3 regions of the Erwinia sp. AK-PDG3-5 genome follow, and region 1 is predicted to be linked to each of the others. Evidence: riboswitches for the same ligand, from Rfam matches in the RefSeq annotation. Region 1 holds a riboswitch; each other region holds the start of a gene.

Region 1 (3,775 bases):
GATCTGTTCCAGCGCCTGCAGCAGCAGACGCGCGGCTAACGGCAAATTAAAGAACACATGCGCCAGCAAAATGCCCTGTAAGCCATAGGGCGTGAAGGTATAGGGAATGCCCAGCAACGCGCAGAGATCGGCCAGCCAGCCCGTGCGGCCATAGACGCTGAGGATGCCAAATACCGCCACTAACACCGGCAACACCAGCGTCATCGCGCAGAGTCTTAACAGCGTGTCCCGGCCGGGGAAGCGGCGTCGGTAAAGCGCGCGGGCCAGCGGGATCGCCGGCCCAACCGCCAGTACTGCGGAAAGAAAGGCCTGCCAGAAGGAGAAGCGCAGGACGTGCCAGAGATAGTCATCCTGCCAGAGCTCCCGCCAGTGGATCGCCGGTGCACTCAGCCATAGCGCGCTGAATGCGGTCAGGGCCACGGCGACCAGCAGCGTCGCCGCCAGCGCACCGGGCACCAACGGGCCAGCAATCAGCGGCTGACGGCGCGTTGCCATGCACTGATCCATTGGCTACGTTGGCTGGCGACTTCCTGTGGCGTGTATTGCAGCGAGTTGGACGGGACGGTCAGGGTATCGAAACCTGCAGGTAGCGTGCTTTTCACCACCGGATACATCCAGTTGCCGGTTGGGATGCTGTCCTGGAACGGTTTATCCAGCATAAATTTCATGAATTTCTGCGCCAGTTCCGGCTGTTTGCTGCTTTTCAGCTGCCCGGCCACTTCTACCTGCAGGTAGTGACCTTCGCTGAAATTGGCGGCGGCATACTGCGATTTCTTCTCTTCAATCAGGTGGTAAGCCGGAGAGGTGGTGTAGCTCAGCACCATATCGCCTTCACCCTTGAGGAACAGCCCGTAAGCTTCGCTCCAGCCTTTGGTGACGGTGACGGTTTTCTTCGCCAGCTTCTGCCAGGCTTCCGGTGCCTTATCGCCGAACACTTTCTGCATCCACAACAGCAGGCCGAGGCCCGGGGTGCTGGTGCGGGGATCTTCATAAATAATCTTTAACGGCTTGTCGCTGTTGACCAACTCTTTCAGGCTGGTGGGTGGATTTTGCAGCTTGGTTTTATCGTACACAAAGGCGAACCAGCCATAGTCATACGGCACAAAGGTCTTATCGTTCCAGCCACCCGGAACGATGACCTTACTGGTATCCACCTGGCCTGGTGCGAACAGGCCGGTTTTCTCTGCCGCATCCAGCAGATTGTTATCGAGGCCCAGCACCACGTCGGCCTTGCTGTTTTTGCCTTCCATCCGCAGACGGTTAAGCAGCGAGACGCCGTCTTCCAGCGCCACGTATTTCAGCTCGCAGCCGCAGTCCGCTTCAAACGCCTTTTTGATGGCAGGACCCGGTCCCCAGTCAGCGGAAAATGAGTCGTAGGTATAAACAGTCAGGACGGGTTTAGCCGCGAAGGCCGGAAAGGTGCTGAGGATCAGTAAAGGCAGAACTTTTTTTAACACTTTGCGTTCCTTGAAAGTTAGGTGTCGCAAAGGATCTGAGCAATCTGGAGAGTCTCAAATCCCTACGCCGGCATTATCCGGATCAGGTTCGACGGGTTTGTCTCAGCGCTGGCAGTGAAACACCGCGAACGCACCCCGTTGAGAACGGCCTATTCTAGTGATTTCCGCTGGGTAACGAAAGCATCATGCGTCGTCAGGGGCGAACCAGGCGGATTTAAAATCAAACCAGCCCAGCATATTCATTCTGACCCCGCGCATGCTGCGTTGACCTTCCAGCAGCAGCCAGTGATGGAACAGCGGATGCAGCGTCCAGGTGTTGATCAGCTGCTTGCCCCAGTCGGCCAGCGGCAGCTTCTGTTCGCGCCAGAGTTGCGCATCCTTTTCCCAGTCCAGCGTCACGCAGTGGTGAACCAGTGGGATTTCGTACAGCAGCGCAAACACGGAAAATTCCAGCGGCAGGGTGAAGTTGGCGCTGCCAAGCCAGATATCGCTTTCGGCTTCGCCGCGGTGCCAGACGTCATAATCGACCTGTTGGGTGATCAACTCCACACCCTGTTCGGCGAGGATCGGCCGTAACGCATTAGCGATGCCCTGATGCTCGACGTGATCGTTATACCAGGTCAGCGTCAGGGTGGTCAGCCCGTCGGGCTTCTGGCTGGCAGCCATATCGCGGCGATGATGCCAGCGCGGCAGCAGGCCATAAGCCGGGAACCAGTAGCGTTGATAGCCAATACCGGCATGGTTCAGCAGGGCGATCGGGTTGAACAGCGTGCTGACCCAGCGACGGATTTGTTCATCGCGACCCTGTTCGGATCGCTGGTCAAACAGCAGGAAATAGCAGCCTTCTTCCAGACGACTCTCTTCTGACTTTTCTTCCAGCCCTTTGCCTTCCAGCTTAACCCCGGCATAAACCAGCTCATCACTGATTTCCGGCAGCACCCAGATATTCACTTCATCAATCAGCGCGCGGTAACCAAAATAGTCATCAAACGCCTGGATCCTCAGTTGGGTGGTCTGATTGCGCACCACCGCATACGGGCCGGTGCCAATCGGCTGACGGGCGAAGTCCGCGAGGAAGGGCCACTCTTTTGGCAGGATCATGGTGCTGACGCTGCCCAGCAGCCAGGGAAGCCAGTTGTCGGGCTGATGCAGATGAATATCCAGCGTCCAGGGCGCTGAGGACTCGATGCGATCGAAATGGGCATACAGGCGCTGGGGCTTCAGTCGCTCAAGGCTGCTGATAATGTCGGCCATCTCCAGCTCGCGACCATGATGAAAGTGGATCGCCGGGCGCAGATAAAACCGCCAGTGCAGCGGAGAGAGCTGCTGCCAGTGGTGCGCAATATCGGCTTCGATTTCCCCATTTTCCTCATTTATCCGCGTCAGACTGCTAAAAATCTGACGGGCAAGGTGGGTTTCAGAACGACGCAGCGGCGTACCGGGTAACAGATTCAATAACGAGCGATAGTACATCACCCGCAGGATATGTTTTCCCTGGCGGAAACTGCGGCCAAGATGCGAGATCAGCATCTGTCTGACCGCGTTTTTATCGCCCACCAGTTGCACCAGCTGGTCGATGCGATCGTTCTCCAGCAACTCTTCCGCCCGCTGCTGTTGCAATGCCAGCCCGGTGTAATGGAAGCTGAGCCTGGAGCGTTTTCCCCGCCCGGCTTCCGCCTGCCATTCAAGCCAGCCCTGGTCCTGCATTGCATTCAGCAGGTTGCGCATATGCCGGCGGGAGCAGCTCAGTTGTACCGCCAAATCGTTGAGCGTCGTCTCCTGCGGCTGGCCTTCGCAGCACTGCCACAGGCGGATAAACTGTTGTTGTAAGCGGGCAGAAGACATAAAAGAGGAACCCTTATCAGAAAGCAATCTGTTTTTTCTTCCTTATATTAGGACAATAATGCCCGCAGATGAAAGAGCGGGAGACATTCTTCGAATGCGCTCTGACATTGATGATTCTGAGTATGGTGCCTTTCACCAGCCAGCCGGGTTAATACCTGGCTGGCTTTTTTCGCTGCTCCATGTTTTCTTCTATGCTTGCTGTTTGTCGACTCACCTCTGTGGCGACTTTTTTTTGAAGGATCAGCTATGAAATCGCTCCTCACGCGCCGTCGCCGTATCAATCCTGTTTACGTCGCCTTTATGGCCGTGTCGTTTATGGTGGGCGTGGCGGGTGCGCTTCAGGCGCCGACGCTTAGCCTGTTTCTGACCCGTGAAGTGGCCGTTCGTCCGTTCTGGGTCGGGCTGTTCTACACCATCAATGCGATAGCCGGCATTGCGGTGAGCATTCTGCTGGCAAAGCGCTCGGACAACCG
Region 2 (3,775 bases), 2.0 Mb from region 1:
GCCAGCGCAAAAACCGGTATGGCCTGGCTGGTCAGCACCAGCGGCATCAGCCAGCGCTGTAAGCGGGGAGAGAACATCATGCACAGCGCAAGAATGGCGCCGAGCAACACCCCGGCGACCAGTCCGCTGACGATTTCCGCCGCGGTCACCAGCGTGTGCGCCGCCAGATACGCGCGACTGGTCCACAGGACGTCGGCAACCGACACCGGCGTGGGCAGCAGGAAGGCAGGAACGCCGCTGCGGGTGATTGCCCACCAGACGGCAATCAGGCCGATATACACCGTCAGGCCACGCCGCCAGCGGCCAAAGGCCGATTCTTTTGCGCTTATCATCCTGCCGCCCGGGTCAGCTGTTGCAGTAATTCACCCTGGCTCTGCAACAGATGCCGATCGTCAGGGGCCCGTGGCGGAAGTCCGGCAATCTGATGCGAATCATCAATCCCGGCCGCAGACAGCACCAACAGCTGGTGGCTAAGGCGGCAGGCCTCCAGCGGATCGTGGGTGATCAGTAATACCGTGTGGCCGGTCAGTAACGTTGAGGCCAGCGTCTGGATGGTGGTGCGTGTGATGGCATCCAGCGCTGAAAAGGGCTCATCCATCAGCACCATCGGCTGACGCTGATAAAGCGTGCGGGCCAGCGCGGCACGCTGCCGCATGCCGCCGGACAGCGCGGCAGGCAGGCTGTCGCCATACCCGCTAAGCCCGACGCGATCCGTCAGTTCGTCAGCCCACTCGCGATCGGGCTTCTCACCGCGCAGGCGTGAGGCGAGGCTGATATTGTCGCGAACGGTCAGCCACGGATAGAGCAAATCCTGCTGCCCCATATAGGCCACGCGTCCCTGAACCGGCAGGCCGTCGCTGCCGCTGACCGTGCCTGACGTCGACAGCGCCAGCCCGGCTATGATCTTCAGCAGGCTGGTTTTGCCAACGCCGCTGGCTCCGAGCATCGCGGCAAACTGACCGCCGGTGATATTGACGTTCAGCCGTTCAAACACCGTCCGTGCGCCGTAGCGCAGGGTCAGATCGCGCACCTGAATCCCTGGCGGTATCACGCCACGGGCAATGTCGTGACTGTTCATCCCTCGTTGCTCAAACTGGCATTAAGGCCCATCTGCCAGAAGGCGCTTTCCAGCCGGGTGGCGGTGGTGAAGATGTTTGAAAGCTCCGGCAGACGACTTTGTGCGCCGCGCTGGACCCCGACCGTTTCCAGCAGATCAATCGCCCGTTGTACGCTGGCCAGATAGCTTTCATCGCCGTAGTTGGCGATCCACGAGCGGTAGGGATTGCCTTCGGTAACGGTGGCGGGATTGTGCAACAGGCCGAGGCCTATTTCGGCATAGCCCGCGACGCAGGGAAGCAGCGCAGCAAGCAGATCCAGCGCGTCGCCGGACTGGCCGATATCCAGCACATAGCGGGTGTAGTTGAGGGTTTCGGGTGCTTCCTGTTCATTGCGCATCTGGCTTTCGCTGATGCCCCATTGCGTGCAGTAACCAACATGCAGCGGCAGCTCGGCGACGATGGCATTCAGCGAGGCGGTAGCCGCCCGCATTTCGGGCAAGGTGCGAAATTTGCTAACCAGCAGGGCATAGGCACGGGCGAAATGGATCAGGAACAGATAGTCTTGCGTCAGATAGCGCCGAAACGCGCTTTCGGGCAGCGTGCCCTGGGCCAACTGCTGAAGAAAAGGGTGGTTAACGTAGTGCTGCCAGTCAGCCGCGGCCTGCTGGCGAAGCTGGCCATAAAGACCACGGGAAAACATGTTGTCAGACATGGGACCTCCAAAAGTGAGTGGAGATCCGGGCGTGCAGAGGGTTGAACAGGCAATGATCGAAAATCGGGCTATTGCCAACCGTCCCTTCGCTGGCATGACCCAGATCAGGTTCAAAGGGTCCGGCTAACGTCGCCATCTCAGCCCATACAGGACACCCCTCGGAGAGGCTTGTTATACGATATTTACTTTTTGATTACAATCGATGGCTGGCGGCTGAGTCAGCGCCATGATGCAAAACGGCTTTCTTACGAAAGCCGTTGTTTAAGCGCCACTAAGCCTGTTTTGGCTTAAAAATCATATTCTAACGCTAAGCGGTTCTGCCAGAAGTTCTTGTCAGAGGTTGAGGTGGTTTGCACGCCGACAAAGTCGGTCAGGCTCAGCCCTTTCAGCACGCCATCAAAGCTGTAGGTGCCGTAAATCAGGTACTCCGACTGATTGCTGCTCGACGCGCCGGCGCTGGCGGTCAAATCCATAAACGAGTAACGGCTGCCGAGGGAAATATTGCTGTTGGCGGTCCAGTTCAGATCGGTGGAGTAGGCGTTGCCGCTCCCCAAATCCTGGGTACTGGTGAAGAACGGTTGGGCGAAATACGGGCCTGACGAGGTGTTATGGGCATAAGGCGTCACCAGCGCACCGTTGCCATAGGCATTCTCACTGGCGGCGATATGGTCCCAGTTCAGTGACCAGCGCAATGACGGCACAAAATTCATCGCATACTGCGCGCCGTAGCTGGTGCTGTTTACTTCGCCCGCCAGCGCGTCGCCCTGACTCAGGCCGCGAATAAACTGCACGCCAATTTTGGGCTGCAACGGATTTTCCGACCACGACAGGAAGCTGTCGGCGTAAACCATCCTGGTGTAGTTATTGTATTCTTCGTACCACAGCTGGCCGGTCAGCTTTTTATCATCCAGCTTGAGGGCGCGTCCGCCGCCGATGCCCCACATGCCGTTAGTACGGCCATCGGCGTCGGTGTAGGCGGTGGTGTCGAGAAACTGATCGTCACCCCAGGGTTTGTAGCGGGTGATTTTGGTGGCGTGCAGGAAGTTATCGCTGTCGCCATAATTGGCGTCGACACCGCGGAACAGGATCGGGGTGATGCGCCAGTCGTAGTCGCCAATAAACGGGATATTGATACGCTGGTCACCGGCGGTGATACGGAAGTCCTGATAGTGCCAGCTCAGATAGGCTTCGCCGACGCCGGTCTCATTTGGCCCCAGTTCACCGATCAGATGGTCATCATTATGCGAGATGCCGCGTTGCAAAATGCCGCTGACGCCAAGGCTCAGGCCATAATATTCCGCGGTGGCATACTTCACGCTGCCGCCGTAACTGACGGTGTCCTGCGAATAGCCCGGCGAGAAATAGGCGTTGTGGGTGGAATAATAGAGGCTGCGCAGGCTGCCATGGACCGAGCCGCAGGTAAACATTTCGGTCAGTGAATCGGCCACACCGGCATCACAATCCGAAACCGGTGTCGCGGCCAGCGCGTGACCCATTAATAAAGCTTGAGAGACGACGAGTGCACCCAACTTTAGCGCAAAGTTGACCTTCTTTGTTTTCATTAATAGCTTCCTGTCAAAATTTGAAAATGATCTGCCCGCAGCAAAAAATGCCGAATAATTTTTTTTGGTATCCCGTAAAACCGTCCGGTGGCGAGCGCGTTATTTTAGCTACGCACGTTATTTACTCACTGTAATTAATTTTATGCTGATTTCATTTATTCAGTGACAGCGGATCGCTTAGTAATTCCAGGGTGTCGCGCACGTCCCAACCCTGCAGCTTGCCTGGGTTGAGCAGTCCTGCCGGATCCAGCGCCTTTTTAACTGACACCACCTCGGCCTTAATTTCCCCTTGCTTACCTTCTTCAATGGTAAAGACATGAGGATTGTTTATTTTTACATCATGGTCGCGGAATGTCTGCATTATTTCGTTCAATCTTTCTTCACTGGAATAGCGAATTAATTGTAATCCGCTGGCAGTGATATTGCTATCGTTGTCACGCAGG
Region 3 (3,775 bases), 2.2 Mb from region 1:
TGGCGACGCGACTGTTCAGAACCGAAATAGATGGTGGCACCTACCGCAACCGCACCGAGATTAAAGGCCTGATCGACGCTGGCGTACAGCGTCTGATCGTACTGCGTGGGATAGCTGAGGGTTTCGTTGTGGTTCAGTTTGACCATAAACGGAATGCGGTGCGCATAACGTCGCGACACCGAGGCCAGCACGCCATAGGTGGAGGCCACGCAGTTACAGCCCGACTCGATGGCCAGCTCGACGATGTTCTTTGGATCGAAATAGAGTGGATTGGCAGCAAATGACGCGCCGGCAGAATGCTCGACGCCCTGGTCGACCGGCAGGATTGACAGGTAGCCAGTGCCGGCCAGACGGCCGGTGTTGTAGAGGGTCTGCATATTGCGTAATACGGCAGGAGAACGATTGTTGTCGATCATCACCCGATCAACATAATCCGCGCCCGGTAAATACAGGCTTTCCGCTGGAATGGTCATGCAGCGATGTTGCAGAAGAGAGTCAGCTTCTTTGCCCAATAACTGTACGATGTCCGTCATATTAACTCCTGTTTAAGGTGAAACCGACAGGCACTCACACCTGCCATGAATGATTTCTGACCCCAACAGCGTGGACCCTAACCGGACATTAAGGCAAATTGCTGACTCCATTTTTCAGAACGATCCCAGTGAAAACTTTTCTCATCGCCTGCTACCACCAGCGATGAAAATGGTGCACCGGGCCGATGCCTTTGCCGACTTCCAGCGAATCGGCCTGCTCCAGCGCGCCCTGTAACCAGCCCTTGGCTTCGTGCACTGTCGACACCCAGTCATCATGCCGTGGTCGCAGCGCGGCCAGCGCAGCGGAGAGCGTACAGCCGGTGCCATGGGTATGCCTGGTTGGCACGCGCGGCGCGGTAAAACGCTGCTCCAGCTGGCGGGTAAACAGCCAGTCCGGGCTTTCGGCATCGCTCAGATGCCCACCTTTCATCAGCACCGCCTGGCAACCCAGCGCTAACAGCGCCCTTCCCTGTCGCCGCATCTCGTCTTCGTGAGTGGCAACCGGACACTCCAGCAGCGCCGCCGCTTCCGGCAGATTTGGCGTGATCAGTGAAACCTGCGGCAACAGGCATTCACGCAGCGTGGCAACAGCCGCCGGCAAAAGCAGCGGATCGCCACTTTTCGCCAGCATCACCGTATCCAGCACAATCCACGGCACGGCAGAGTCCTTCAGTCCTACAGCTACCACCTCGACGATATCGCTGTCGGCCAACATGCCGATTTTTACGCTGTCGATGCGCACGTCGCTCAGCACGGAATGTAATTGTGCCGCGACAAAATCGGGCTCGATGCGGTAAACCGACTGCACGCCACAGGTATTCTGCGCCACCAGCGCGGTGATCACGGTGGTGCCATAGGTACCCAGCGCCGAGAAGGTTTTCAGATCGGCCTGAATGCCCGCGCCACCGCTGGGATCGGTACCGGCAATGCTCAGGGCGTTGATGCGCTTCATCCCTGAACCTCCAGAGTAAACAGCGCGTCGAGGAACAGCGCAACAAAACTGCCGGGACCCGCTGCCGCCATCGCCGCGCGTTCGCCTGCCAGGCTCATTATCCGGCAGGCGCTGGCAACGTGCGTTAACCGGTCGCCAGGCAGCGCGGCAAATCCGGCCACCACCGCAGACAGCGCGCAGCCGGTGCCGACCACGCGGGTCATCAGCGGCGAGCCGCCCGCAACCGCCAAAACCCGTTCGCCATCGGTGACGTAATCCGTTTCGCCGGTGACCGCAACGATGGCGCCGGTGGTGCTGGCCAGCAGGCGGGCGGCGTCCAGCGCCAGTGCCGAGTCATGCAGACTGTCGACGCCGCGCCCGGAGGCGGCCTGGCGGGCCAGCGCCATGATTTCAGAGGCGTTGCCGCGAATAGCCGCAGGACGGTGTTCCAGCAGCTGCTGACAGAATTCAGTGCGGAAGGTCAATGCGCCAACGGCAACCGGATCCAGCGTCCAGGCGCGCTGCGCCATTCCGGCCGCGTGCACGGCAGCCAGCATCGCTGCACTGCGGCAATGGGTGAGCGTGCCGACGTTGACCAGCAGCGCATCGGCAATGGCGCTGAACTGTGCGGCTTCGTCGGGATCAACCACCATTGCCGGGGAGGCCCCGAGCGCCAGCAGCACGTTAGCAGTAAAAGTCTGCACCACATCGTTGGTCAGGCAATGAATTAACGGCGATTTTTTACGAAAGAGGTCGAGTGAGACAGCGGCATCCGCCGCGACAAAGGTATGAGGTTGGTTCATGGTACAACTCCCAACCGGCGATCAAGAAGGCGATGCGGTCAGGCATCTGACTTCCCTCCGCTGGCATTATCCAGTTCAGGTTCGACGGGTTTTTCTCAGCCCTTTCTTTGGAAAGAAACGGCACCCCGAGTCATTTACTACGTGCTATCAGCCGCCAGATTACGGGATGGCGCTTTTCTTTACCATCCCCCTGTCCACTATCAGATTAAGATTCCACCGCCCCAGCCACGCTCAATCCGCTCAGTATCCCAGCAATAATCAGGATTATCGGTGGCTATTCCGACGATTAAAAAACCGATCTGCAGATAAATTAAGGCCAATCCGCCCCTGTGGGTATTGACGCTCTTTGTTCACAACATGGATGCCGTTGTTTCATTTATTCGAGGTAGCCCATGCTTGCCCATTATTCACCCGTATCTTCTCCCGCGATGCCAAAATTATCTTTATTATCAGTATTAATCGGCACCGTATTGCTCACTGGCTGCGGCGGTGGAGGTGGCGGCGGAAGCAGCAGTAACAGCACTCCAACGGTCACGCCGGAAACCGTCAATCAACCCGTCGCTTCAACGCCTCCGGTTACGTCAACCAGCAATGGCAAGGTGAAAGTCGGGATTATTGACTCGGGTTTGCAGGCTGGGCGTTCGGACATCAACTATGCCAATGTTTCCTTCACGTCCTGGCTGGCCGGTGCCAGTCAGACCCTGAACGATAACGTGGGCAGTCCCGGACATGGCACGATTGTCGCTTTAACGCTGGCTGGGCTGGCTCAGGGAACGTTTGCCGGCGGTGTGGCACCCGATAGCGAACTGTATATCGCTCAGGCCTCCAGCAATAACCTCTTTTACTACACGGATACCCAGCGGGCAGTCAGTGGTTTACTGAGCAACGGCGTAAAAATCATCAATATGTCTTACGCCTCCGATGAGCGTTACTCGACCGCTGCAGAACTGCAAAGCGCCCGGGACAGCGGCCGTTACCAGCTGCTGTATGACAGCCTCAGTGAGGTTGTTAAAGCAGATGCGCTGGCGGTGGTGGTGACGGGCAACAACGGCGGCGCCACGCCGTCACCTAACGCGCAGGTGCCGTTGATTTATAACGATGCCAGTCTGCAAAAAGGCCTGATTGCAGTCACCGGCTACCTGCCTGGCTATAACGTCGCCCAGGGCAGCAGGCCGCCAGAATTAGCCGTGTTTGATGCCTGTGGCAACGCTGCGGCCTGGTGTCTGACTGCCGAAGGCTATGCGGATTATCTGCAGGACGACGGAACCCTCGCCCGTAAATATGGCACCTCTTTTGCCGCGCCGCGCGTTGCCGGTGCTGCCGCCCGGGTCTCCGCCCAGTTTCCCTGGATGACGGGGTATAACCTGCAGCAAACCCTGCTCACCACCGCAGATTATCACAGTGACGCGGTGGCGGGTGTTGCCGCCGATACCGCTAATGGCCGTCCGTATAACGACACCTTTGGCTGGGGTAACGTGGATGTCGATAAGGCGCTGAACGGCCCCGGC

The links. Region 1 has a riboswitch for thiamine pyrophosphate ahead of thiB (thiamine ABC transporter substrate binding subunit). Riboswitches for the same ligand answer to the same signal wherever they lie in the genome.
Region 2: it holds a riboswitch for thiamine pyrophosphate, as region 1 does, so the genes downstream of both, tenA (thiaminase II) here and thiB (thiamine ABC transporter substrate binding subunit) in region 1, are expected to answer to the same signal.
Region 3: it holds a riboswitch for thiamine pyrophosphate, as region 1 does, so the genes downstream of both, thiM (hydroxyethylthiazole kinase) here and thiB (thiamine ABC transporter substrate binding subunit) in region 1, are expected to answer to the same signal.

Annotation. Positions count from the first base shown of each region.
Region 1 is NZ_CM165967.1:3,893,424-3,897,198, reverse strand. Features, by position in the region: gene thiP (thiamine/thiamine pyrophosphate ABC transporter permease ThiP) at 1-495, opposite strand, end outside; gene thiB (thiamine ABC transporter substrate binding subunit) at 471-1,457, opposite strand; TPP riboswitch at 1,499-1,605, opposite strand; gene sgrR (HTH-type transcriptional regulator SgrR) at 1,641-3,302, opposite strand; gene AC1UKS_RS18165 (sugar efflux transporter) at 3,549-3,775, shown strand, end outside.
Region 2 is NZ_CM165967.1:1,881,604-1,885,378, forward strand. Features, by position in the region: gene AC1UKS_RS08585 (ABC transporter permease) at 1-332, opposite strand, end outside; gene AC1UKS_RS08590 (ABC transporter ATP-binding protein) at 329-1,078, opposite strand; gene tenA (thiaminase II) at 1,075-1,770, opposite strand; TPP riboswitch at 1,835-1,939, opposite strand; gene AC1UKS_RS08600 (TonB-dependent receptor) at 2,058-3,332, opposite strand; gene AC1UKS_RS08605 (FAD-binding oxidoreductase) at 3,484-3,775, opposite strand, start outside.
Region 3 is NZ_CM165967.1:1,652,896-1,656,670, reverse strand. Features, by position in the region: gene fbaB (class I fructose-bisphosphate aldolase) at 1-533, opposite strand, end outside; gene thiD (bifunctional hydroxymethylpyrimidine kinase/phosphomethylpyrimidine kinase) at 685-1,485, opposite strand; gene thiM (hydroxyethylthiazole kinase) at 1,482-2,267, opposite strand; TPP riboswitch at 2,303-2,405, opposite strand; gene AC1UKS_RS07485 (S8 family peptidase) at 2,696-3,775, shown strand, end outside.